DNA from 2 places in the Paenibacillus sp. sgz302191 genome. Region 2 is predicted to be linked to the other one. Evidence: a T-box and tRNA genes for the amino acid it is inferred to sense, from the RefSeq annotation. Region 2 holds a T-box; the other holds one or more tRNA genes.
What was found. The T-box of region 2 lies ahead of AC3G2T_RS19435 (arginine--tRNA ligase). A T-box ahead of a tRNA ligase gene usually reads a tRNA of that ligase, here a tRNA-Arg.
Positions count from the first base shown of each region.

Region 1 (9,115 bases), on a different contig from region 2:
TACGCAAGTTTCGTATCTAGTTTTCAGGGTGCAAATGAGCACTTTGTCTGTTTGGTGATGATGGCGGAGGGGATCCACACGTTCCCATCTCGAACACGACCGTTAAGCCCTCCAGCGTCGATGGTACTTGAACCGAAGGGTTCTGGGAGAGTAGAACGTTGCCAAGCGAATACCCACTAAGTGGGTTTTTTTTCTCTCGAGTTGATTCAATCAGGGGCCATAGCTCAGCTGGGAGAGCGCCTGCCTTGCAAGCAGGAGGTCAGCGGTTCGATCCCGCTTGGCTCCACCATATTCCCTGATAGCTCAGTTGGTAGAGCACTCGACTGTTAATCGAGTTGTCACAGGTTCGAGTCCTGTTCGGGGAGCCACATTATGGAGAAGTGTCCGAGCTGGCCGAAGGAGCACGATTGGAAATCGTGTAGGCGTCACAAGCGTCTCGAGGGTTCGAATCCCTCCTTCTCCGTACTGCTTTCAGCATTTCGCTTGGCGGCGTAGCTCAGCTGGCTAGAGCGTACGGTTCATACCCGTAAGGTCGGGGGTTCGAGCCCCTCCGCCGCTACTAAGGTTTTATTTTGGAGAGATACCCAAGTGGCTCAAGGGGACCCTCTGCTAAGGGGTTAGACTGCGCAAGCGGTGCGAGGGTTCGAATCCCTCTCTCTCCGTCAGGAATACATACAAGGCCCGTTGGTCAAGGGGTTAAGACACCTCCCTTTCACGGAGGTAACAGGGGTTCGAATCCCCTACGGGTCATAAGGATTCATCAAGCAAAGGAATTTGCGAAGTTGATTCCAATATCCCATGGAGGCTTAGCTCAGCTGGGAGAGCATCTGCCTTACAAGCAGAGGGTCGGCGGTTCGATCCCGTCAGCCTCCACCATCTGTCGACGCGGGGTGGAGCAGCCCGGTAGCTCGTCGGGCTCATAACCCGAAGGCCGCAGGTTCAAATCCTGCCCCCGCAACCAACCTCCTGAAGGTTGAGGCGTTTTATCTAGTGTGGAGCCGTGGTGTAGAGGCCTAACATGCCTGCCTGTCACGCAGGAGACCGCGGGTTCGAATCCCGTCGGCTCCGCCATTTTTTAACCATGAAAGTGCAAGGCTCGGTAGCTCAGTCGGTAGAGCAGAGGACTGAAAATCCTCGTGTCGGCGGTTCGATTCCGTCCCGAGCCACCATGAACAACCTAGTATGCCGTTGTAGCTCAATCGGTAGAGCAACTGAATCGTAATCAGTAGGTTGGGGGTTCAAGTCCTCTCGACGGCACCATTACTTTTCGGAATCCCGATTAAGGTTTAGTTTTGCGGAGGCTTAGTGAAGTGGCTAAACACGACAGACTGTAAATCTGTTCTCTTCGAGTTCGGTGGTTCGAATCCATCAGCCTCCATTGTTTTTAAACAACTTTTTGACGCGGCGGTCGTGGCGAAGGGGTTAACGCACTGGTCTGTGGCTCCAGCATTCGTGGGTTCAAGTCCCATCGATCGCCCCATTTATTTCATCGAATTACATATTGGGGATTAGCCAAGCGGTAAGGCAACGGACTTTGACTCCGTCATGCCTAGGTTCGAATCCTAGATCCCCAGTACTACACCCCACAAAGTGAAGATAAGCTCTGAAGCGAATTCCGATTACTTTGCGGGGACCCCATAATTATAGCTTGAGCCATTAGCTCAGTTGGTAGAGCACCTGACTTTTAATCAGGGTGTCGTAGGTTCGAGTCCTACATGGCTCACCATTTTAGTAACACCATGCGCGTATGGCGGAATTGGCAGACGCACTAGACTTAGGATCTAGCGGGCGACCGTGGGGGTTCAAGTCCCTCTACGCGCATTATGCGGAAGTGGCTCAGGGGTAGAGCATCGCCTTGCCAAGGCGAGGGTCGCGGGTTCGAATCCCGTCTTCCGCTTAGTTTGTTGGCGCTATAGCCAAGTGGTAAGGCAGAGCTCTGCAAAAGCTTTATCCCCAGTTCGAATCTGGGTAGTGCCTTTTTTAAAAAATGAATTATATACGTGTGCCCTTAGCTCAGCCGGATAGAGCGTTTGACTACGAATCAAAAGGTCGGGAGTTCGAATCTCTCAGGGCACGCCACTTAAGCCGGCGTGGCGGAATGGCAGACGCGCTCGACTCAAAATCGAGTGGGAAACCGTGGAGGTTCGAGTCCTCTCGCCGGTATCATATTTATAATCGAGTAGTCCATTAGGGATATAATCTAATGGGCTTTTTTATTTGATATTGAGTACGCCGTTCATCACCTGGGCTATTGATCGAAGTACAGGATTAACTCTGTTGGCAATGAGAGAAGAAAAAGCGACCCATTCATCAAAAAATTTTTGGTTGCAAAAAAGTGCTAAATAGCGCTTTGTTTCCTGTCGCCCAGGAATGGCATACAATAAGGATATGGCTTGTACAAAGAACTAAGCGGGATTGCTATAGTCGGAGTGTAGGGGCTATTTTTTCAATGTATAATGGGGGAGTTGAATGTCACACGTTACCATATTTCAGGCTTTGAACGAAATGCTGCTTCAACTGGAGAGTATATCCTTGAGGCGATGCAGCCCGGATCAGATTCATTCGTCCCAAAGCGCCGCAGTTCACACCATGCTGCTGATTCATCAAGGGAAGGGGCTGCTGCGTATTCGCGACGATACACACCAGGCTTTGCCGGGAAGTGTATTTTTTATTGCGAGAGGGCAGAAGCTGGAAGTAGCAGTGAATGAAGACCAGATGTTGGAGTATTACATGTTGACCTTTGTTGTCATGATCCCTCACAAGATCAATGACAACTGGTCGGTGTACCGTAAAGATTCCGGATCTTTCCCAATAGAGGGCGCTGTGCTGATATCAAATCCAGCTCAGATTACCCAACTGGTTCAGCAGATGCATCAGATTACCGAGGGTACAGGCGGTGAACGAGAATACTTTCAGCAGAAACATTTGTTCTATGAGCTGCTGTACATTCTGGCTAACGAGTTTGACACCCAGGGCGATCATCCGCAGCAGGGGATTGAGCGGACGCTGGATTATCTGAAGGAAAACTACATGAAGCCGATTTCTTTGGAGTCATTGGCGCACATGTCCGGCTTTAGCTCCAGCTATTATTCGCGTTTGTTCAAGAAGAGCAGGGGAATTGGAGTGAAGGAATATATAACCAGCCTGCGGATCAATCGGGCCAAGGAATTGCTTATCCTGTCCCATCTCTCCCTGCAGAACATCGCTCAGAGTGTAGGCTATAACGAAGAATCCTATTTCAGCCGTATGTTCAAAAAAGAAACGGGCTATTCTCCAGCCGCCTATAGCAAAAAATATCGTCAAAAGATTGTAGTTACGCGTTATACCTACAACGGAGATTTACTGGCTTTAGGTGTGATTCCCTATGCTTCTGTCCTGACGGAAGGCAGGATTGGTGGGCCGCATCTGAACAAGCACATGATGGATTCTGTTCCTTTGCATATGTATACGAAGGGGAAGTGGAACGAACTGATAGACCTTCAGCCTCACCTGATTGTCAGTGACAGCCCGGAACTGTCGGCATTGCACCAACGGTTGTTTTACCCTATTGGAAGCTGGAATGGCGGGAACGATTCAATAAAATCGCCTTGGCGCTGGGCAAAGAAAAGGAAGCAAGCCGTTGGTTAGAGCAATATGACTATAAGGCTGCTCAGGCTGGTCAGCGAATCCGCGGACAGATTGGGGAAGGGACTGTGACTGTACTGCGGATTGTGGGCGGGAAGCTGTGCGTTTATGGGATTGGACGCAATATCGGCAGTGTCCTCTATCATGATTTGAAGCTTGAGCCGCCTCATGCAGTCAGCCAAATTCATTGGCGCAAAACCATCTCAACGCAGGAACTGCCCAACTTCGACGGAGACTACATACTGCTTATGACCTCGCCCAGGAAAAAAGATACCCGATTGTACCGCAAGCTGATGGACAGCCCGGAGTGGAGAGAGCTTACAGCCGTGCGGAAACAGCGATGGTTTCAACTGGACTCGTACTATCCTTGGCTGGATTACTCTGCTTTAAGTCATGAAATGATGTTGGAGGAGACAGTGCGATTGTTTGTCCCCTGAATATGTGATAGAACAGGCCGAAGCAATATTGTACAAATAATCGGGCAATATTCTTCATAGATTTATTGGTTTCATCTGTCTATAATCGTGTTGTTATGTGTTGGTGATAATCATTCTCATTCTCGTATTTGGAGGAAATGAAATCGCCAGAATATGTTTACCAATACGGGAGGTTATAGACAGATGCAAATGTTCAACAAGACTTTTACTTGCTCCATTGCTGCCCTCATGCTGAGTGCTGCACTTCTGGCGGGCTGCGCCGAAAAATCCGATTCCACGACCAATGAAGGAAAGGGTGTCACTGGGGCCGCAAACAGCACCGCTCCCTCATCTGCGACTTCGGCAGCAAACGGTTCAGAATTCACAGTGAAACATGTTTGGGGAGAAACGTCAATCAAAGCTGCACCAACAAAAATTGCTGCTCTTGACTACTCCTTCATAGACTTGCTTTCTGTCCTGGATGTTGTGCCGGCGGCAACTGTCGGGATCGGTGAGTCCGGGTTTCCCGATTATCTGAAAGCTACTGTCAAGGCAGATGGAATTACTAATACGGGACAAGCCAAACAGCCCAATCTGGAGGTTCTGAAATCCGTCAAGCCCGATTTAATCATTGCTAATCCTGACCGGCACGAAATGATTAAAGGGCAGTTGGGAGCAATTGCGCCGACGATTGCGCTGGACGATAACAGCTATGAGGAAGTGTTGGAGAACCTGCTTAGCGTTGGCACCCTGTTGGATAAAAAGGAGCAAGCTAAAGCGGTGAAGCAGGAGATTGAAAAGCAGATTCAAGCAGGCAAGGAAAAGTTGAAGGGTGCTCCTACAGTCCTTGTCATTGGTGCTTTTGAGGATGATTCAACAGTTTGGATGAAAGACTCTTTCGTCGGTTCCTTGCTTTCTGCAATTGGAGTCAACTACGCCTTTGACGGGAAAAAGGATTTGTCTGCTGCGGAGAGCAAAACGGACATTGCCAAACTGAGTCTGGAGCGGTTAAGCGAAATCAATCCGGATTACTTGTTTTATTATGGTGATCTTGGTAAATGGCAGTCCAATCCCCTGTACAAAAACCTCAAGGCTGTCAAAGCAAACCAGGCTACTGCGGTAAGCCGCGACCTGTGGTCCAAAGGACGGGGGCCACGTGCGGCACAGCTTATTCTTGAACAAGCTTTGAAAATCACGAGCCCGAGCAACTGATTCCGGGGGGATTACGTATGGATCAGAAAACGGGCATAACAAACCCTCCTCCTTTCCCATTCTTTCTGATTTCCAGCTTGTGGGTTCTGATGCTGCTGGCTGTTGCGATCTCCGTTTTTCTCGGATTGAAAGGACTGAGATGGAGCAGTTTACAGGAGATCGCGAGTATGGATGAGACAGATATACTTGCCTATAAGGTCTGGTTTGTCCGTCTTCCCCGAGCTGTTCTTGCCCTTATTATTGGCGGGGGATTGGCTGTAGCTGGCTGTCTGTTGCAGGGCATTACTCGCAATCCGCTATCAGACCCGGAAGTCATGGGAATTAACCAAAGCGCCTCCTTCTTCGTTGTGCTGGCGCTCGTTCTTTTGGGACAGAAGGATGTTTCGGTTACGATTCTCCTATCTGCTTTTGTCGGTGCAGCCATTGGAGGAAGTATCGTGTACATACTGTCCTTGAGAGGACAATATACCTCAACTCGACTGGTTTTGGCTGGAATTGCCGTTGCATTTTTAATGGGTTCCCTAACGACAGGCTTTCTGATTCTGGACGATGAGAACTTATCCGAAATTTTGTACTGGATGGCAGGGAAATTGTCTGGTGCAACCTGGGCCGATGTGCGAATCGCTTTGCTCTTTATCATCCCAGCAGCTGTCATAGGGCTATTAATTGCCGGGCAGTTTAATATTTTGACACTTGGTGAAGCGACAGCCAGCAGTCTTGGTCAGCAGGTTAGGAAAATCAGGGGACTGGCGTTTGTTCTGAGCGTTGTCATGGTGGGAAGTGCGGTTGCTTTGGCAGGGCCTATCGGCTTCGTAGGTTTGATGGTACCTCACATCGTCAGAAAGCTTGTTGGCGCTGATTATCGAAGAATTATTCCTGTATCTGCTTTGGCAGGAGCTGATCTGTTGTTGCTTGCTGACCTGGGTGGACAGTGGGTGCTGTATCCGGCAGATATTCCCGTGGGAATTATTACTGCGCTGTTGGGAACGCCGTTCTTCCTGTATGTGATGCGCCGGAAGACAGGGTGGCGGTCATGATGCGGAAGGGCAAGCATCGCTGGATATGGATAATGAGCTTTAGCGCCGTTCTCCTTCTTATTATGATTTTTTTTAGCTTGCATCTTGGTGCTGTAAATCTTCCATTTGCCCAAGTTATAGAGGAGATTCGCTTCAAGGAAGGGATTACCTTTGATTACAGGTTGCCGCGGCTGTTGATCGGTATTTGTGTCGGAGTGAACATGGCAGTAGCTGGAGCTATTCTTCAAGGTGTTACCCGCAATCCTCTGGCAGCTCCCGATCTGATCGGCGTAACGGCTGGTGGCGGATTGGCTACTGTGGTGCTGATTCTGGCTGTACCCGCATTCTCGGCTGCTATGCTGCCGCTGTTTGCCTTTGGCGGCTCTATTGCCGCAGGACTTTTGGTGTACGGTTTGGCTTACAAAAACGGACTTATGCCGGAGCGTCTGGCTCTATGTGGAGTAGCAGTCAGCACAGGTATCCAGGCCTTGATTACGTTGTTTATTGTCAAATTTTCTCCGTCTGCTGCGCAGGCGCTGATTTGGCTCAAAGGCAGCTTGTATGCGCGCAGTTGGGAGCATGTGGAGATGATCTGGCCATGGACGGTTATGGGGCTTGTCGCCGCTCTATTCTGTTCGCGTCCTCTTAATGCGCTATTGCTGAGCGAGGAAATTGTACGTGGGCTGGGTATGAGAGTGGAGAGAACGCGGCTCATGCTAATCGCTGTTGCTGTTGTTATGGCAGGCAGCGCTATTGCCGTAGCCGGAACCATTGGCTTTATCGGACTGGTCATTCCTCATTTGGCCCGCCTGTTGGTGGGCTCAAATTTCAGGCTTGTTCTGCCCGTTTCAGCCTTGCTGGGTGCTATTCTCGTAGTAACCGCCGACCTGGTGGGGCGAATCATTATGCCTCCGATAGAGGTTCCGGCAGGCATTGTTACGGCCATACTGGGAACGCCATATTTTCTCTTTTTACTGCTGCGTAAGAAGTAGCGGACAACCTGTCCGATTGATCAGTCTTCCCAACGGCTAAAAATGGTTTCTTTTTCGGTTGTCTCCGAATTATTCAAAAAAACCCGCGAAAATCCCAGATTCTGCAAGTCTTTCGTGGGTTTTATTTTCCTTGTTCTTGACTTAAATTCCGCTCGTGGTATAATATCCAAAGTGACTCAAAATCGAGTGGGAAACCGTGGAGGTTCGAGTCCTCTCACCGGTACTTTCGGGACGTAGCTCAGCTTGGTAGAGCACCTGCTTTGGGAGCAGGGGGTCGCATGTTCAAATCGTGTCGTCCCGATCTTTCAACAAATAAGCATGATCGGCGCAGTCAGTCGGCTGTCCGGGAATGCTTATTTTTTTGTTTTTAGATATAATGACAGTATGAAGAGGAAAAGGAGAGGGCTTCGTGGTTTTCGGCGCACGCGTGTGGAAGACAGGAATTGCGGTAACAATGGCATTATATATCAGCGCTTGGCTGAACTTTACCCCTCCCGTTATCGCGGCGGTAGCGGCTATTTTTGCGATGCAGCCTTCGATCTACCGATCATGGCGCTATTTTTTGGATCAACTGCAAACGAATATTATGGGGGCTGCTCTGGCTCTGCTGGCCGGGATGTTTTTCTCCAACAATATAATTGCAATCGGGATCGTATGTATTCTGGTTATTATCATCTGCCTGAGGATGGGCATGGAGGAAACGATTGGGCTCACTTTGGTTACGGTTGTGGCGGTGATGGACGCTTCGTCCGAGTGGCAGTTTGCCGTCAACCGGTTTATGCTCAGCTTGATCGGAATCGGCTGCGCTTGCCTGATCAACATCCTCTTTTTCCCGCCGAAGCCGAAGGAGCAGTTTGCCGCGCAGATCCATAGCGTTTTCAACAAACTTTCGCTGCTGCTGCGGACGGTTATCTCCGATGAAATGAAGGAGAACGTATTTCGCAACGAAAAAGACAGTTTGCAGGGGGCTGTGCAGTCGCTGGCGAATAAATACAAGCTTATGGAAGAGGAAGTTAAAAAGCTTAAGCGCGCCGGTTTCAGCCGCATTCGCCAATTAGTCATCTACAAGCAAATGCTGCGCGCCATTTACAAAGGATTTGAGGTTTTGGACGCCGTGGAGGAGCATTATTTTCAGGCGGCGCGCACACCGCAAACCGATGCGTTTTTTGACGGCCATCTGGAGAAGTTGATCAAATTCCACGAGCACGTGCTGCTGAAGTTCGATGATAAACTGAAGGCGGACAGCTCCGAAGGGCTGGAGATGGAGGCGGAGAGCGAACGTTTTATGTCGACGATCATCGAGCAGTTTTCCGAAGGGCCGGGAGGTATGCTGCGGCATTCGGTCGTGGCGGCCGCCATGTACGATTACGGCCATCAGGTAGCGCGGCTGGACAAGCTTGTGGAACATTACCATCGCGGAGATACGGACGAGAAGGAACCGATCGATGCGCTGCTGAAAAGCATAAAATTGAAGTAGCAAAATGAGGAGCCGTTGTCCCCGAAAAGGGGCAGCGGTTTTTTGCGCCCGTATGGAAAAACTTGGTTAATCATATGGTATAAAGCACATTTTGTTAATAAATCGCCATTTTTTAACCGATATAACAAAAAAGGATTCTGAAGGTGGTTTTTCCATATATTTTATAAAAAACTCTACACATTATTTTACGGGAGATGGTGGAAGCATCATGGATGAGAAAACAGTAACTACGGCAGCTTCATTGCAATTACGCAAGCTGGGCAACTCGGATTTAAAGCTGTCACCGCTGGGGCTTGGATGCTGGCAGTTCAGCAACGGAAAAGGGCTCGTCGGGAAATTCTGGCCGGCGCTGCGGAGAGAGGATATAAGGCAAATTGT
Region 1 covers NZ_JBYLHY010000016.1:154,524-163,638, reverse strand. The annotation lists rRNA gene rrf (5S ribosomal RNA) at 51-167, shown strand; tRNA gene AC3G2T_RS22805 (tRNA-Ala) at 214-289, shown strand; tRNA gene AC3G2T_RS22800 (tRNA-Asn) at 293-368, shown strand; tRNA gene AC3G2T_RS22795 (tRNA-Ser) at 375-463, shown strand; tRNA gene AC3G2T_RS22790 (tRNA-Met) at 486-559, shown strand; tRNA gene AC3G2T_RS22785 (tRNA-Ser) at 575-662, shown strand; tRNA gene AC3G2T_RS22780 (tRNA-Glu) at 679-750, shown strand; tRNA gene AC3G2T_RS22775 (tRNA-Val) at 801-876, shown strand; tRNA gene AC3G2T_RS22770 (tRNA-Met) at 885-961, shown strand; tRNA gene AC3G2T_RS22765 (tRNA-Asp) at 995-1,071, shown strand; tRNA gene AC3G2T_RS22760 (tRNA-Phe) at 1,094-1,169, shown strand; tRNA gene AC3G2T_RS22755 (tRNA-Thr) at 1,185-1,260, shown strand; tRNA gene AC3G2T_RS22750 (tRNA-Tyr) at 1,297-1,378, shown strand; tRNA gene AC3G2T_RS22745 (tRNA-His) at 1,405-1,480, shown strand; tRNA gene AC3G2T_RS22740 (tRNA-Gln) at 1,503-1,574, shown strand; tRNA gene AC3G2T_RS22735 (tRNA-Lys) at 1,651-1,726, shown strand; tRNA gene AC3G2T_RS22730 (tRNA-Leu) at 1,742-1,821, shown strand; tRNA gene AC3G2T_RS22725 (tRNA-Gly) at 1,826-1,897, shown strand; tRNA gene AC3G2T_RS22720 (tRNA-Cys) at 1,907-1,977, shown strand; tRNA gene AC3G2T_RS22715 (tRNA-Arg) at 2,003-2,079, shown strand; tRNA gene AC3G2T_RS22710 (tRNA-Leu) at 2,085-2,163, shown strand; gene AC3G2T_RS22705 (helix-turn-helix domain-containing protein) at 2,470-3,627, shown strand; gene AC3G2T_RS22700 (ABC transporter substrate-binding protein) at 3,522-4,061, shown strand; gene AC3G2T_RS22695 (ABC transporter substrate-binding protein) at 4,245-5,252, shown strand; gene AC3G2T_RS22690 (FecCD family ABC transporter permease) at 5,270-6,289, shown strand; gene AC3G2T_RS22685 (FecCD family ABC transporter permease) at 6,286-7,260, shown strand; tRNA gene AC3G2T_RS22680 (tRNA-Pro) at 7,488-7,561, shown strand; gene AC3G2T_RS22675 (FUSC family protein) at 7,670-8,737, shown strand; gene AC3G2T_RS22670 (aldo/keto reductase) at 8,946-9,115, shown strand, end outside.
Region 1: it encodes a tRNA-Arg, which carries the amino acid that the T-box ahead of AC3G2T_RS19435 (arginine--tRNA ligase) is inferred to sense. The anticodon was not compared.

Region 2 (12,415 bases):
AAGGCGAGCTGATCAGCCAGACGATTCCTTCTTCCACGAACTTCGGCGTTTGGTGGGACGGCGACCTGCTGCGCGAGCTCCAGGATGCCAACCGCATCGACAAGTGGGACTACGTCAATCATAAAACCGATAACTTGTTCACAGCGGTCGGCGCCGCCTCGAACAACTCCACCAAAGCGAATTCCAGCTTGCAGGCCGATTTGTTCGGCGACTGGCGGGAGGAAGTGATGTGGAGGTCGGAAGACAGCTCCGAGTTCCGGATTTATTCGACGACGGATTTGACCGATTACCGGATTCGCACTTTGATGCACGACCCTGTCTACAGATTGGGCGTAGCCTGGCAAAATGTCGCCTACAACCAGCCTCCGCATCCGAGTTTTTACTTGGGCGCAGGCATGACGGCTCCTCCCGCACCGCATATGTATACGGTCGGCGGCGAGTCACCGTCCGGCGATGTTACGGCACCGGTCATCTCCGGACTGCCTCCCGAGCGCATGACGGAATCGCAAACCTTGGAGGTGCAGGTAACGGCTGAAGACCCGGAATCAGGCGTGCAAACCGTTACGATCACCTTTGACGGAAATCCCGTAACCAACGGGCAAAAAATTCCGCTCCTCGGCTTGCAAGGCGCGCATACCTTTACAGTTACGGCGGTCAATCATGCCGGGCTGACGACAGTGCGCACCGTGAACATTCAAGTAACGGCTGCGGATGCCATTGCGTCCACACTAACGGGGCCGACCTCGGCCGTCGCCGGGCAGCCGTTCGATCTGGCGTACGGATTGAGCAATGTGACGAAAAGCGTGTACGCGCAGGATTTGACGCTGTCCTACAACCCGGACCAGCTTGAATTCGTATCCGCCGAGTCCGTCAGAGAAGGCTTCCGGGTGTTGGCCGTTTCGGACCCCGCGCAGACGCCGGGGCAAATCCGGATCGTTGCGGCTGCGCTCGGCGAGGGCAGCGCCATTCACGCCGACGGCGAATGGCTCAAGCTGAGCTGGAAAGCGAAACCGCTTGCCTCCGCAGCGGAAGCCGCCGTTTCCGTCGTCGGCTCCACCGTAGCCGACGGCGCAGGAGCGGAGAAGCAGGTGGAAGGCGTCTCCTTCCGCATCCGCGTGCAGCCGACGGCGGATAAAACCGCGCTTCGCGCAGCGATCCTGGACGCTCAGGCCAAGCACGATGCGGCGGTTGAGGGAGGCAGCGCCGGACAATATCCGGTTGGCGCGAAGGCGGCTCTGCAGTCGGCGATCGACAAAGCGAAAGCCGCAGCCGACAATGCTTCCGCGACGCAAGCGGAAGTCGAGCAGGCCGTGAGCGATCTGGCGGCGGCACTGCAAGCGTTCGCTGCCTCCGTGCACACGGCGGCCCCAGGCGATGCGAACGGCGACGGCAAGTATTCCATCGGCGATCTCGGCATCGTGGCGGTGGCATACGGCAAAACGTCCGCCGATCCGGACTGGAGCCAGTACCAAAAAGCCGACATCAACAACGACGGCAAAGTCGATATCGTCGACCTTGCTGCCGTAGCAAGGAAAATTTTGGAGTAGACGGATGGATGGGGCTGCCCCACTGCGCAGTTTAGTTGCCGAAGGGGCGGCCCCGCTTGACAGTTCGTAAAACTGCGAAGCACGGACTATTGAAAAAACTCGCCCGCCAGAAGCAGCGCATAGAAACCTGCAAAAATCAGCTTGTTGATAAAGTGAAGGAGTGTGGAACCAGAGGGGCACAGGCGTTCTACCCCAACCGAAGCCTCATACACGAGTTGCGGAACCGTCTACCCCAACCGACACCTCTCATACACGAGTTGTGGAGCCGTCTACCCCAACCGACATCTCTCATACACGAATTGCGGAGCCGAAGTGTGGGAGGGGGGCCAAGGCGGCTTGGCAGAGGAAAAAACTGCGAAAGTGCAGTTTTTTTTCCTGAAAAGGGTTCATTTTGGCGAAAAGCCTGCGATTGTGCAGGAATTTTCGGCGAAATTGAATCAGAGCCCATGTTCACGGCGAAAAGCCTGCACAATTGCAGGAATTTGCCGTGGCCGGCGTTTCAACCGAGCAAAAACTGTATTTTTGCAGGTTTTCTTCGCGTAACCAGGCAGATGGTGCGGCCGGCTCCGGCCTGCGGGTTTCCAGGCAGCCTGCACTTTCGCAGGTTTGTTGGCTTGCCTAACCGTTCATTGAACGGCTGAGCCATCTTTGCTGCATTGGTTGCATGTCAGCAGCAGCGGCGACGGACCGCTGTCATGCAGCGAAACACCGCGCGTAGGGAGCTGCGCGAGGTGCGAAAGAGACAGTCACATCGCTGTCGCAGGTTGGAATCATTGCAGAGCAGCCGCAAATTGGCCTCCGTCATAGCGCTGCCGCAAATTGGGCGGCGGGCAAAGCTTGTGAGGACCGAAAGTCCTCTCCGGTACGAATTGTTGCAAAAAAACGCCCCATTCCGCTTGTATAGCGGTTTGGAGGCGTTTTTTCAAGCGGATTATTAGTGTTTTTTTATAGCTAACGCGCTGAACGAGATCGGCCCAACGACATCGGCTCTTGTTCCTTTTGTCAGATTTTCGGCTGTTAACGTATATTGATGAGAGCCAGATTTTACGTCGAAATCAATCGCTTGGAACGTAACGATGTAATTTTGCTCGGATCCTGTAGACTCAATACCTTGTATCGTGTTGAAAATTTCTTTTCCATCCCGGAAAATTCTGAATTTAATCTGGGCGATACCTGTGATACCGCGCACGCCGACGCTCGCAATCAGCTCGACCCGTGACGCTTTGCGGGAAAGATGCAGCCGGAGTTTCGCAAGCTGGACTCTTTTGGGCGAGAACGGTATCGTAAAAGACTTGGCCAAATTGAATTTATTAAGCGGCTGTGTCGCTTGGTAATCAACGATGCGAACCATTCCATCAGCTCCTCTAAACTATTAACTTACAATACTATGAATATGCAATCCGAAAGCAATGCGATTGCACGGTTGTCCGAATCCATGAAACCATTTTCGCATCATGCGGCCTCCGCGATGCTCTTGATGCTGCATAAATTTCGTTGTAGGAAGCCTTAAGATGTGGTAAACTTTCCACCGGAAACGGAAATGAAAGGAGTACGCATCTTCATGTGGCTTATTTTCTCGGTATTCGCTGCGATCAGTTTCGGTTTGCGCGGCATTTTGTATCACTGGACAAGCCAGCAGTCGTTGAACCGCAATGCTTTGCTGAGCGGTGCTTTTTTTATGGGCGCGCTGCTTAGTCTTGTGTGCAGCGTCATATACAAGCAAAGCTGGACGGCGTCCTCCTTGATCGGCCTGCAAATGGGGCTGTTCTCCTTCGGCGCCAACGCCAGCATGTTCAAAGGCTTCGCCGTTGGCAAGGCGTCGCTTGTGGCGATTTTGACGGCGCTGCCTTCCGTCATCGTCGTTGTGGCCGCTTACGGATTGTGGGGGGAGAAGCTGAGCGGCATGCAGGTTATCGCCTTCGTCGTCATCGTCGCGGGAGTGCTGCTCGTCCGCTACTCGAACGACATTTCCATAAACAATCTCCAAGGAGCCCAGTGGGGATTGCTCTCGCTATTGTTGTTCGCCTGCAACGATTTATCCGGCAAATGGTCCACGCTTCAGGCGGCGCCGATGTTTCCGTCGCTTTTTTGCATGTTTGCGATGGGAACCGTCTGCTTCGGCGGCTGGTGGCTGAAGGACCGGATGCACTCGGTCCGTACTGAAGCAGCCCCTGCCCAATGGGGAGAGTGGCGGACGTTCGGGATAGGGATGGCCGTCGGCATTACGAATGTGGTCGGCATGATCCTTATTTTGCGCGCTTTCGACGTAGGCAAGGCGGGCCTTGTATCCGCGGTCGTAGCGCTTAACGTTCTGCTTGTTTTGCTTTATACGCGCTTTGTCGTTAAGGACAGGTTCAGCCCTTTGGAGCTGTCGGGAATGTCCATGGCTTTTGGCGGCATTATGATCATTCGGTTATTTGCAGGCTGAGGCCGGGAACCGGCAAGCGGCAGGGCGGCAGCACGGCGAGAGCCCCCTTGACAACCAGGCGGCGTTCCTGTATAAATGATTTTAAATATTCAGCCAATTACATATGTGAGTATTGATGAACGGGGAAGTAGTTTTTGACGTCCAGTCTCAGCGAGCCGGCTATGGTGGGAACCGGTACGGACGCCTTGAATGAAACGGTCCCGGGAAATGGTCTTCTGAAGCGGATAAGCCGACAGTAGGGAGATCCGGCTTTTGCCGTTATCGATCGAGAGGTTTATTTTGCATATGCGAAAATGAACACTTAGAGTGGTACCGCGGGAACTGTTGAGCTCTCGTCTCTTGTTTAAGAGACGGGGGCTTTTTGATTTTGCGCAAACCGAAGGAGGAATCGGCATGATTCATATTTTGTTGTCCGAAGAGATTAAAAAGCAGGCAAGCGCGCTGCTGGAACGTTCGGGGACGATTTGGCCCGATGCGCTTAAAGTGGTCATCGAGCATCCGCCGCATCCGGATCACGGGGACTATAGCTCGAACATCGCCATGCAGCTGGCCAAAGTTCTCAAGCAACCGCCGATGCTCATTGCCGCAAGCTTGCAGGAGCTGCTGGAGGAGGCGGGCGGCATGGAAGGGTTGTTCCGGAAAATCGCCGCTGCGCCGCCGGGTTTTCTTAATTTTTATGTCGACTGGCAGGCATGGGCGGTAAAAGATTGGCGCACGGCCCCCGCTGCGCCGCAGAAGCGGACGAAAGTGCTGGTCGAGCACACTTCGATTAATCCGAACAAATCGGCTCATATCGGCCATTTGCGAAATTCCTGCATAGGGGACACGCTGGCCCGCATGCTCGCGCGTACCGGCTGTGAGGTGGAGGTTCACAATTATATTGACGATCTCGGCAACCAATTGGCGGATACGGTGGTGGGTATACTGCATGCGGAGCCGGAACAACCGGAACAACCGGAACAACCGGAGCAAACAGAACAGTCAGTGCAGTTGGAACAGCCCGGACAATCCGTACAACCGGAACAACCGCAGCGGGCGTTCAGCCGTTTCGGCGATTTTTGCTGGGAGACGTATGCCTGGGTGAATAAGGAGTACAAGGCGAACCCTGCCTTGCTGGAAAAGCGCTCGACAGTGCTTCATGCACTGGAAGCGGGGAACTCCAACCTGGCGTGGATCGGCTCGCTGGTGGCGGAGCGCATCGTCCGCGAGCAGCTTGAGGAGATGAAGCAGTTCGGGATTGAATACGACGTACTCGTCTGGGAAAGCAGCATCGTGCGGGAGGGTTTATGGCAGGCGGCGTTCGAAATGCTGCAGCGCACGGCTACGTTCGGCAAAGTGACCGAAGGCAAGCTCGCCGGCTGCTGGGTGCTGAAGCATAGGGAGGAAGCGGAGGACGAGGCGCATGCATCCGATTTTCAAGCCGATAAAGTGCTGGTTCGGGGAAATGGTATTTTAACGTACACGGCCAAAGATATCGCCTACCATTTGTGGAAATTCGGGCTGCTGCCCAAAGATTTCGTCTACAAGCCGTTTGCCGACGGCATCTGGTCGACCGCGCCGGAAGGCTGCGGCAGGCCGGTCGGCCAAGCCGACATCGTGATCAATGTGATCGATCACCGGCAGGAATATCCTCAAGCGATGGTAAAGCTGGCGCTTGAATCGCTCGGCTGCGCGGAGCAGGCCGCCAGGCTGCGGCATGTGAGCTACGGCGTCGTTTCGCTGAGCCCCGATACCGCTGCCGGTCTGGGGATTGACGTTTCCGACGGCAAAAGCTCTTACGCGATGTCCGGCCGCCAGGGCATCGGCATCAAAGTGGCCGATTTGCTCCGTCGCATGGAAGCGGCCATCGATGCCAAGCGTTCCCGGAACGAGGGCATATCGAGCCGGGAAATCGCTGCGGCGGCGATCCGCTACCACCTGCTCAAATACAACCTGTCAACCGAGGTCGTATTCGATTTGCAGCAGGCCACCGAGGTGACGGGCAACTCCGGCGTTTATTTGCTGTACGCCTGCGCGCGAGCCAGCCGCATCATGGAAAAAGCCGGAGAAGAGCGGCTGCAGCAAGCTTCTTTCCTTGCGGACGCGACGCTGCTGCGGCCGCAGGAGCTCAGTTTGCTGCGGCATATCGCCTACTGGCCGGAGACGCTGGACACGGCGATACAGCAGTTGGCTCCGAATGTAATTTGCGCCTATGCCTTTGAGCTGGCTTCGCTGTTCAGCCATTTTTACAGCTCGTGCCCGATACTGAAAGGCCCGGAGGAAGTTGTTTCCCACCGCCTGTGGATCACAAAAACATATATGGAGGCACTTGAGGAAGCGCTCCGCGTGCTTGGCTTGCCGACTCCCGGGCAAATGTGACACGGAATTAACATACTCATAATTTGATCTTAATTTACAACTGATTTTGATTCAAGTAGCTTAATCCACCAAGCTATGACGACCGCGCCGGCGTGGCAAAATGCCGGCCAACGTCGCCCTTCACTTGCTGTGGCGGGAAGGTATTGATATGCTGGAGATAGTAACTAAATTCAAAAAGGCAGGGACCCACAATGGAAACCCGTATAGAGTACGAGTCGGTACCTCCAGCTACCGCGAAGCCCATCATCACGGTTGAGGGGTTAGTAAAGCGGTACGGCGATTTTACGGCTGTGAACGGTGTCAGCTTCGAGGTGAGGCAGGGCGAAGTATTTGGCCTGCTCGGACCGAACGGAGCGGGCAAAACGACAACGATGGAAATGATCGAGGGCTTGCGCAGGCCCGATGGAGGCTCCGCCAAGGTGGCCGGATTCGACACGATTAAGCAGCTCAATAAAGTGAAAGCGGTGATCGGCGTACAGCTTCAATCGACTTCACTGTTCGATCTGCTGACGGTGAAAGAAACTACCGAGATGTACGCAAGCTTTTACGAAAGCTCGGTTCCCGTCGAGCCTCTCCTTGACAGCATGATTCTCCGGGATAAACTGAACGCACGGGTCAAAGGTTTGTCCGGCGGCCAAAAGCAGCGTCTCGCCATCGCGCTCGCCATCGTGAACGATCCGCTCGTGCTGTTTCTGGACGAGCCAACGACCGGCCTCGATCCCCAAGCGCGAAGGACTCTGTGGGATATCATTCTGCGGCTAAAAAAGGAAGGAAAAACGATTATCTTGTCTACGCATTACATGGATGAAGCGTATATCCTTTGTGATCGTATCTGTCTCATGGACCGCGGACAAATTATCGCCCTCGATACGCCGCAAAATCTCATTCGCAGCCTGTCCTCCGAGAACGCTATCGAATTCCGCGTCCCGGATTGGGATGAGCGAAGCCCGGACGAGCAGGCCCGGTTGAAATCGTTTCTTTCCTCTGTGGAGCATATCTCCAGTATGGAGGAGCGTAAAAACATGTTCGTCCTTTACACCGACAAGCTTCAAGCGTCGCTTATCGACCTGATCCAACAGGCCGACGCCGAGGGGCTAAGGCTGACAGAGCTGAGCACCCGCACCGCCACGCTTGAAGATGTGTTCATCCATATGACGGGAAGGGGCTTGAGGGAACAATGAAAGCCTATTTGAAGCTAACGCAGGCGCAGCTTCGCCTTTTTTCGAGAAACCGGCAGGTGCTGTTCTTTTCCCTTTTATTTCCTATCCTCCTGATGGTTGCTCTCGGCTCCTTTCTCGGAAATGGAAATTCCGGCAATCTGAACGGCGTCGTCATCGATCAAGACAACAGCCTGGCTTCGAAGAAGGTTGTCGAAGCGTTTCGCGCTCAGAAGACGTTGAATCTCGATGCGGCGTCATCGGAGCAAGAAGCGCTGGATGCGCTGAAGCGGGGCGACGAGCAGTTGGTCGTCGTTGTTCCTAAAGGATATGCCGGCCAGCTGCAGGCGGGCGGTGGAAACCCGGCTAAGCTTAAGGTCTATTACGACGAAAAAAATATGGCCGTCTCCCAGCTCGGACTCGCCTTCGTGAACGGTGTCGTCGACGGCATCAGCAAGTCGATCGTTAGTTATGTTCCAGCCGTTACGGTCGACGCCCAGCCGCTTCAATCGCTTGGCCTGCGGTACATCGATTTCCTCGTGCCGGGTATCGTCGCCATGATGATTATGTCCAGCAACCTGAACGGCGTAGCCGGACAAATCTCCTCCTGGCGCGAGCGCGGCGTCCTCCGCCGCATGCAAAGCACGACGCTCAAGGCGCGCACGTTCATTGCCGCGCAAATTACGGCCCGCTTGCTGCTCAACGGAACGCAGGCGGTAATCGTGCTGCTGATCGCCCGGCTTGTGTTTGGAGTCAAGGTTATGGGGTCTTGGCCGCTTCTGCTGCTGTTCGTCATTCTGGGGACGCTCGTCTTCATGTCGATTGGCTTCATCATCGCCGGTCTGGCAAAAACGCCGGAGAGCGCCGGGCCGATCGCTGGGCTCATTTCGTTCCCGCTTATGTTCCTTGGGAACGTATTTTTCCCAGTGAAGAACATGCCTTCGTTCCTTCAGCCGTTCGTCAAGGCGCTGCCGATTACACACCTGTCGGACTCGCTTCGTGAAGTTATGAACGTCGGCACCGGAATCGGCGGCCTGTGGGGAAATGTGCTTCTGCTCGGTGCATGGGTCGTCGTCGCGTTCATAGTCGCTAGCTTTACTTTTAGGTGGGACTAGGGGTATGCCCTTAAGGTGCTGTCCGACGCCTGTATCAATGCGGATCCTGAGGTTCACCTTGTTCTCATCGAGAAGGTGTTCCCTCATCAGGCCGAGGTGGTTTCAGTCGACACGTGGGTAGAATCTTTAGATTAGGGCTTTGTTCAAGTGCATAATCGTTTGAAAGGGGCACCCGATCGGGTGCCTCTTTCGATTCGCTTTATAGAGAGGCCATCCCATAAAGGATGGCCTTACTATCGTTCCCATTGGCTTAATGCTGCACTCAGTCAAGACAGTGAAGGCAGGCGTCTTTTCTTTTGATGGAGTTTTCACAAAATTCAATCAAAAACATTGTGAAATCAACCAAATAAATGTGAGGTTTATTGACTTGTATATGACATCGATCATATATTTTAAATGAATTTACACAGAGCCTAACTAATCGGAGGGGAAGTTGAGTATGAAAGTATTGAACCGTGCTGACAAAATTTCGTCCAAACGCCTTGCAGTTGTCTCGTTTTGTCTCCTTTCCGCGACGAGCGTATTAGCCGCTTGCGGGAATACGTCATCGACAGCGCCAGCAGCTTCACCGACACCGGCGGCCGGTACGCCAGCAGCTTCCGCTTCCGCCCCGACGCCGGCAGCCGCCAAAGAGCTTGTTCCCGCGACGCTCGTCCTGAACTGGTTCGCAGAACCGGAACACGGAGGCAACTTTGCCGCGCTCGCAAAAGGCTTTTACAAGGATGCCGGGCTCGACATGACCCTGACCCCCGGAGGTCCGCAAGTATCGTCCACGCAAATCGTCGCTTCCGGCAAAGCGCAATTCGGGCTGTCCAACGGCGACGACATTCTCGTGGCCAGACAGGAAGGAATTCCGATCGTCGCGATCGCCACGGCGTTTCAAAAAAGCCCGCAAGTCCTTATTTATCACAAAGGCTCGGGCATTAAAGATTTTGGCGATTTGAACGGCCATAAGGTGTACGTCGCCTCATCGGCAAGCTACTGGCAGTACATTAAGCAAAAATACAAATTGGATCAGGCGCAGGAGATGAAATATACCGGCCAACTGGTCAACTTTATTAACGATAAAAATGCGGTGACGCAAGGCTACATCACATCGGAGCCGTTCACTCTGGATCAGCAAAAGGTCGATTTCGAAACGAAGCTGATTGCGGATTCCGGCTACGGCATTTATGCCAATACGTATTTTACGACGGAAAAAATGATAAAAGAGCATCCGGATCAAGTGAAGGCGTTCGTTGAAGCGACTGTCAAGGGCTGGGAGTACTACAAAGATCATTCCGATGAAATCAACCCGGCCATTAAAGAAAAAAATCCGGACATGGGCCTGGACATGATGAAATACAGCGCCGAAAAGCAAAAAGATTTTGCTTTCACCGGAGACGCTGCGACGAAAGGCGTCGGCATCATGACCAAGGAGCGCTGGGCCGAAGCGCAAAAGCAGCTTGTCGACGCAGGCGTGCTTAAAACGGCGGAAGATACGGATAAAGTGTTCACGACGCAATTTTTGCCTAAAAAGTAACGGGCGAGCAAACGGGAGGTGGAGGTATTGGCTTCGTGGATGAATGTGGATTTGTGGAACGTTCGCTTGCCGACGGTGGATGAAAGCTGTTTGTATCAGCTGTCGGTTCGCGACGGTGTGTGGACGCAGATTCAGGCGCAGCAGGCCCGTGTGCAGCGGCCCGACTCGATACCGCTTGAAAAATGGCACCCGCAGACGGCGCCTGCTGCGGCTGTCGCGATTTTGGATGCCGAAGGAAAAATGCTGCTTCCGGGACTCGTCGACTCCCATATGCATCTCGATAAATCGTTCTCTTTGACGGCCGTCGGCAACATAAGCGGCACGCTGGAAGAAGCGGTCGGCAATTACTCAGCGGCCGCCCCTTATTTTACGAAGGATGAAATCAAGTCGAGAATCGTCCGCTCGGCGATGCAGGCTTTGTCTTTCGGTACGACGCATATCCGTACGCATCTCGATTTTAATCTGAAGCATTCGCGGGAAGTTGCGCTGCGCACCGTAGAGGCGGCGCTGGAAGCGAAGCGGATGCTGGCTCCCTACATTAGCCTGCAGCTGTTTCCGATGTGCCCTTACTACATGGGCGCTGCGGACGACGAGGCTGTGGAAGAAGCGATCCGCATGGGCGTAGACGGAATCGGCGGAGCGCCTCATCTGTCCCAGACGCCGCAAGCGGACATCGACCGGATTTTCAGGCTCGCGGAAAAACACGGTCTCCCGATCGATCTGCATGCGGACGAGACGGACGATCCGGCGGTCCGCACGGTCGGGCACATTGCGCAGCGGACGAAAGAATACGGATTTGCGGGCCGCGTAACCGTCGATCATTTATGCGCGCTGGCTTCCATGACGGAAGAGGACGCGGCCCGATTGATCGCGCAAATGGCGGACAGCGGTTTGAAAGCAGTGTCTTTGCCGGCTGTGAATTTGTATTTGCAAGGACGGCGGGACCGGTTCCCGGTTCGGCGGGGCGTAACCCGATTGCGGCAAATATGGGAAGCGGGCATCCCGATTGCGGTAGCTTCCGACAATATTCATGATCCGTTCCATCCCTTCGGACGCGGCGATCTGGTGCAAATTGCGCTTGTCGGCTCCTACGCTGCCCACATGGGCCGTCCGGCCGATCTTCGCACATTGCTAAGGATGATCACCGACGTTCCGGCGGCTGTGCTCGGACTTGCGGATTACGGCCTCAAAGCCGGCTGCAGGGCGAATTTCGTTATTGCGGACGGCGAATCTCCGGAGGAGTTGTTCACCCTGCTGCCCGAACGAAGATGGGTGTACAGCCAAGGGCGATGGGTACGCGTGCCCGCAGCCAAAGCAGGGTGGCACGATCCGCAGCTGACCGGCTATTGGGAAGCCGCCGCCGAAGCGGTCTCTTTTCGGGGGCGCGAGCTGGTATGAGCGGAAGGAGGCTCGGGCGATGCGATGGCTAACATACTGATCGTGTATTACAGCGCCTTCGGGCACGTTTACGAAATGGCGCAGGCCGCCGGGGAAGGCGCCGCCCGGTCGGGCGCGAATGAAGTGCGCATCGTGCGGATTCCGGAGATGGCTTCCGCCGAAAACCGGGTGATCCGGGACGATCGCAAGCAGGATGAACCGGCTGCGCCCGAATCCGCCGTTGCCGGGAAATTTCGCCTGCAGGACCGCTATGACAAATATACCGCCGCCCTTGAGCGGCAAAGCGGGATTCCTGTCGCGACGAACGGGGATTTGCGCTGGGCGGACGGGATTTTATGGGGCTTCCCGACGTACTACGGGACGATGCCGTCGCAGGTGAAGCTGTTCCTTGAGCTTGCCGGGGAGCTTTGCGCCGACGGATCGCTGGAGGGCAAGCCGACGGGCATTTTTAACAGCACAGCTTCCATTCATACGGGGCATGAAGCGACCATTTTGACCTCGATGGTTCCTTTGTTCCACTTCGGGATGATTTTTGTAGGATTGCCGTATACGGCAAATCCGGAATATTTGACGGCGGACGCGATCGGCTGCTCGCCGTACGGCGCCTCGACGCTGGCGGGACCGGACAGCTCGCTGTCGCCGGACCCGCGCGAGCTTGTGATGGCCGCCCGGCTCGGCGAGCGGGTCGCCAAGGTGGCATCCGCATTAAAACGTGCGGACGCCGGGCGATTTTAACGGAATGCAGCTTGTTAGCAGGCTGCCCAGAAACTCGCGCGTAAGGCGATAGCGAGCGCATTTACTTGAAGCGCTGAGAAAGCCTGAGAAACCTGAGAAGGCCTGGGAAGGCCGAAAAAGCCGAGAAAGCCGAGAAAGCCGAGAAACCTGGGAAA
Region 2 covers NZ_JBYLHY010000013.1:53,895-66,309, forward strand. The annotation lists gene AC3G2T_RS19415 (rhamnogalacturonan lyase family protein) at 1-1,547, shown strand, start outside; gene AC3G2T_RS19420 (hypothetical protein) at 1,884-2,090, shown strand; gene AC3G2T_RS19425 (exosporium protein C) at 2,482-2,898, opposite strand; gene AC3G2T_RS19430 (EamA family transporter) at 3,109-3,975, shown strand; T-box leader at 4,082-4,318, shown strand; gene AC3G2T_RS19435 (arginine--tRNA ligase) at 4,369-6,333, shown strand; gene AC3G2T_RS19440 (ABC transporter ATP-binding protein) at 6,525-7,514, shown strand; gene AC3G2T_RS19445 (ABC transporter permease) at 7,511-8,605, shown strand; gene AC3G2T_RS19450 (ABC transporter substrate-binding protein) at 9,045-10,127, shown strand; gene AC3G2T_RS19455 (amidohydrolase family protein) at 10,155-11,525, shown strand; gene wrbA (NAD(P)H:quinone oxidoreductase type IV) at 11,550-12,260, shown strand.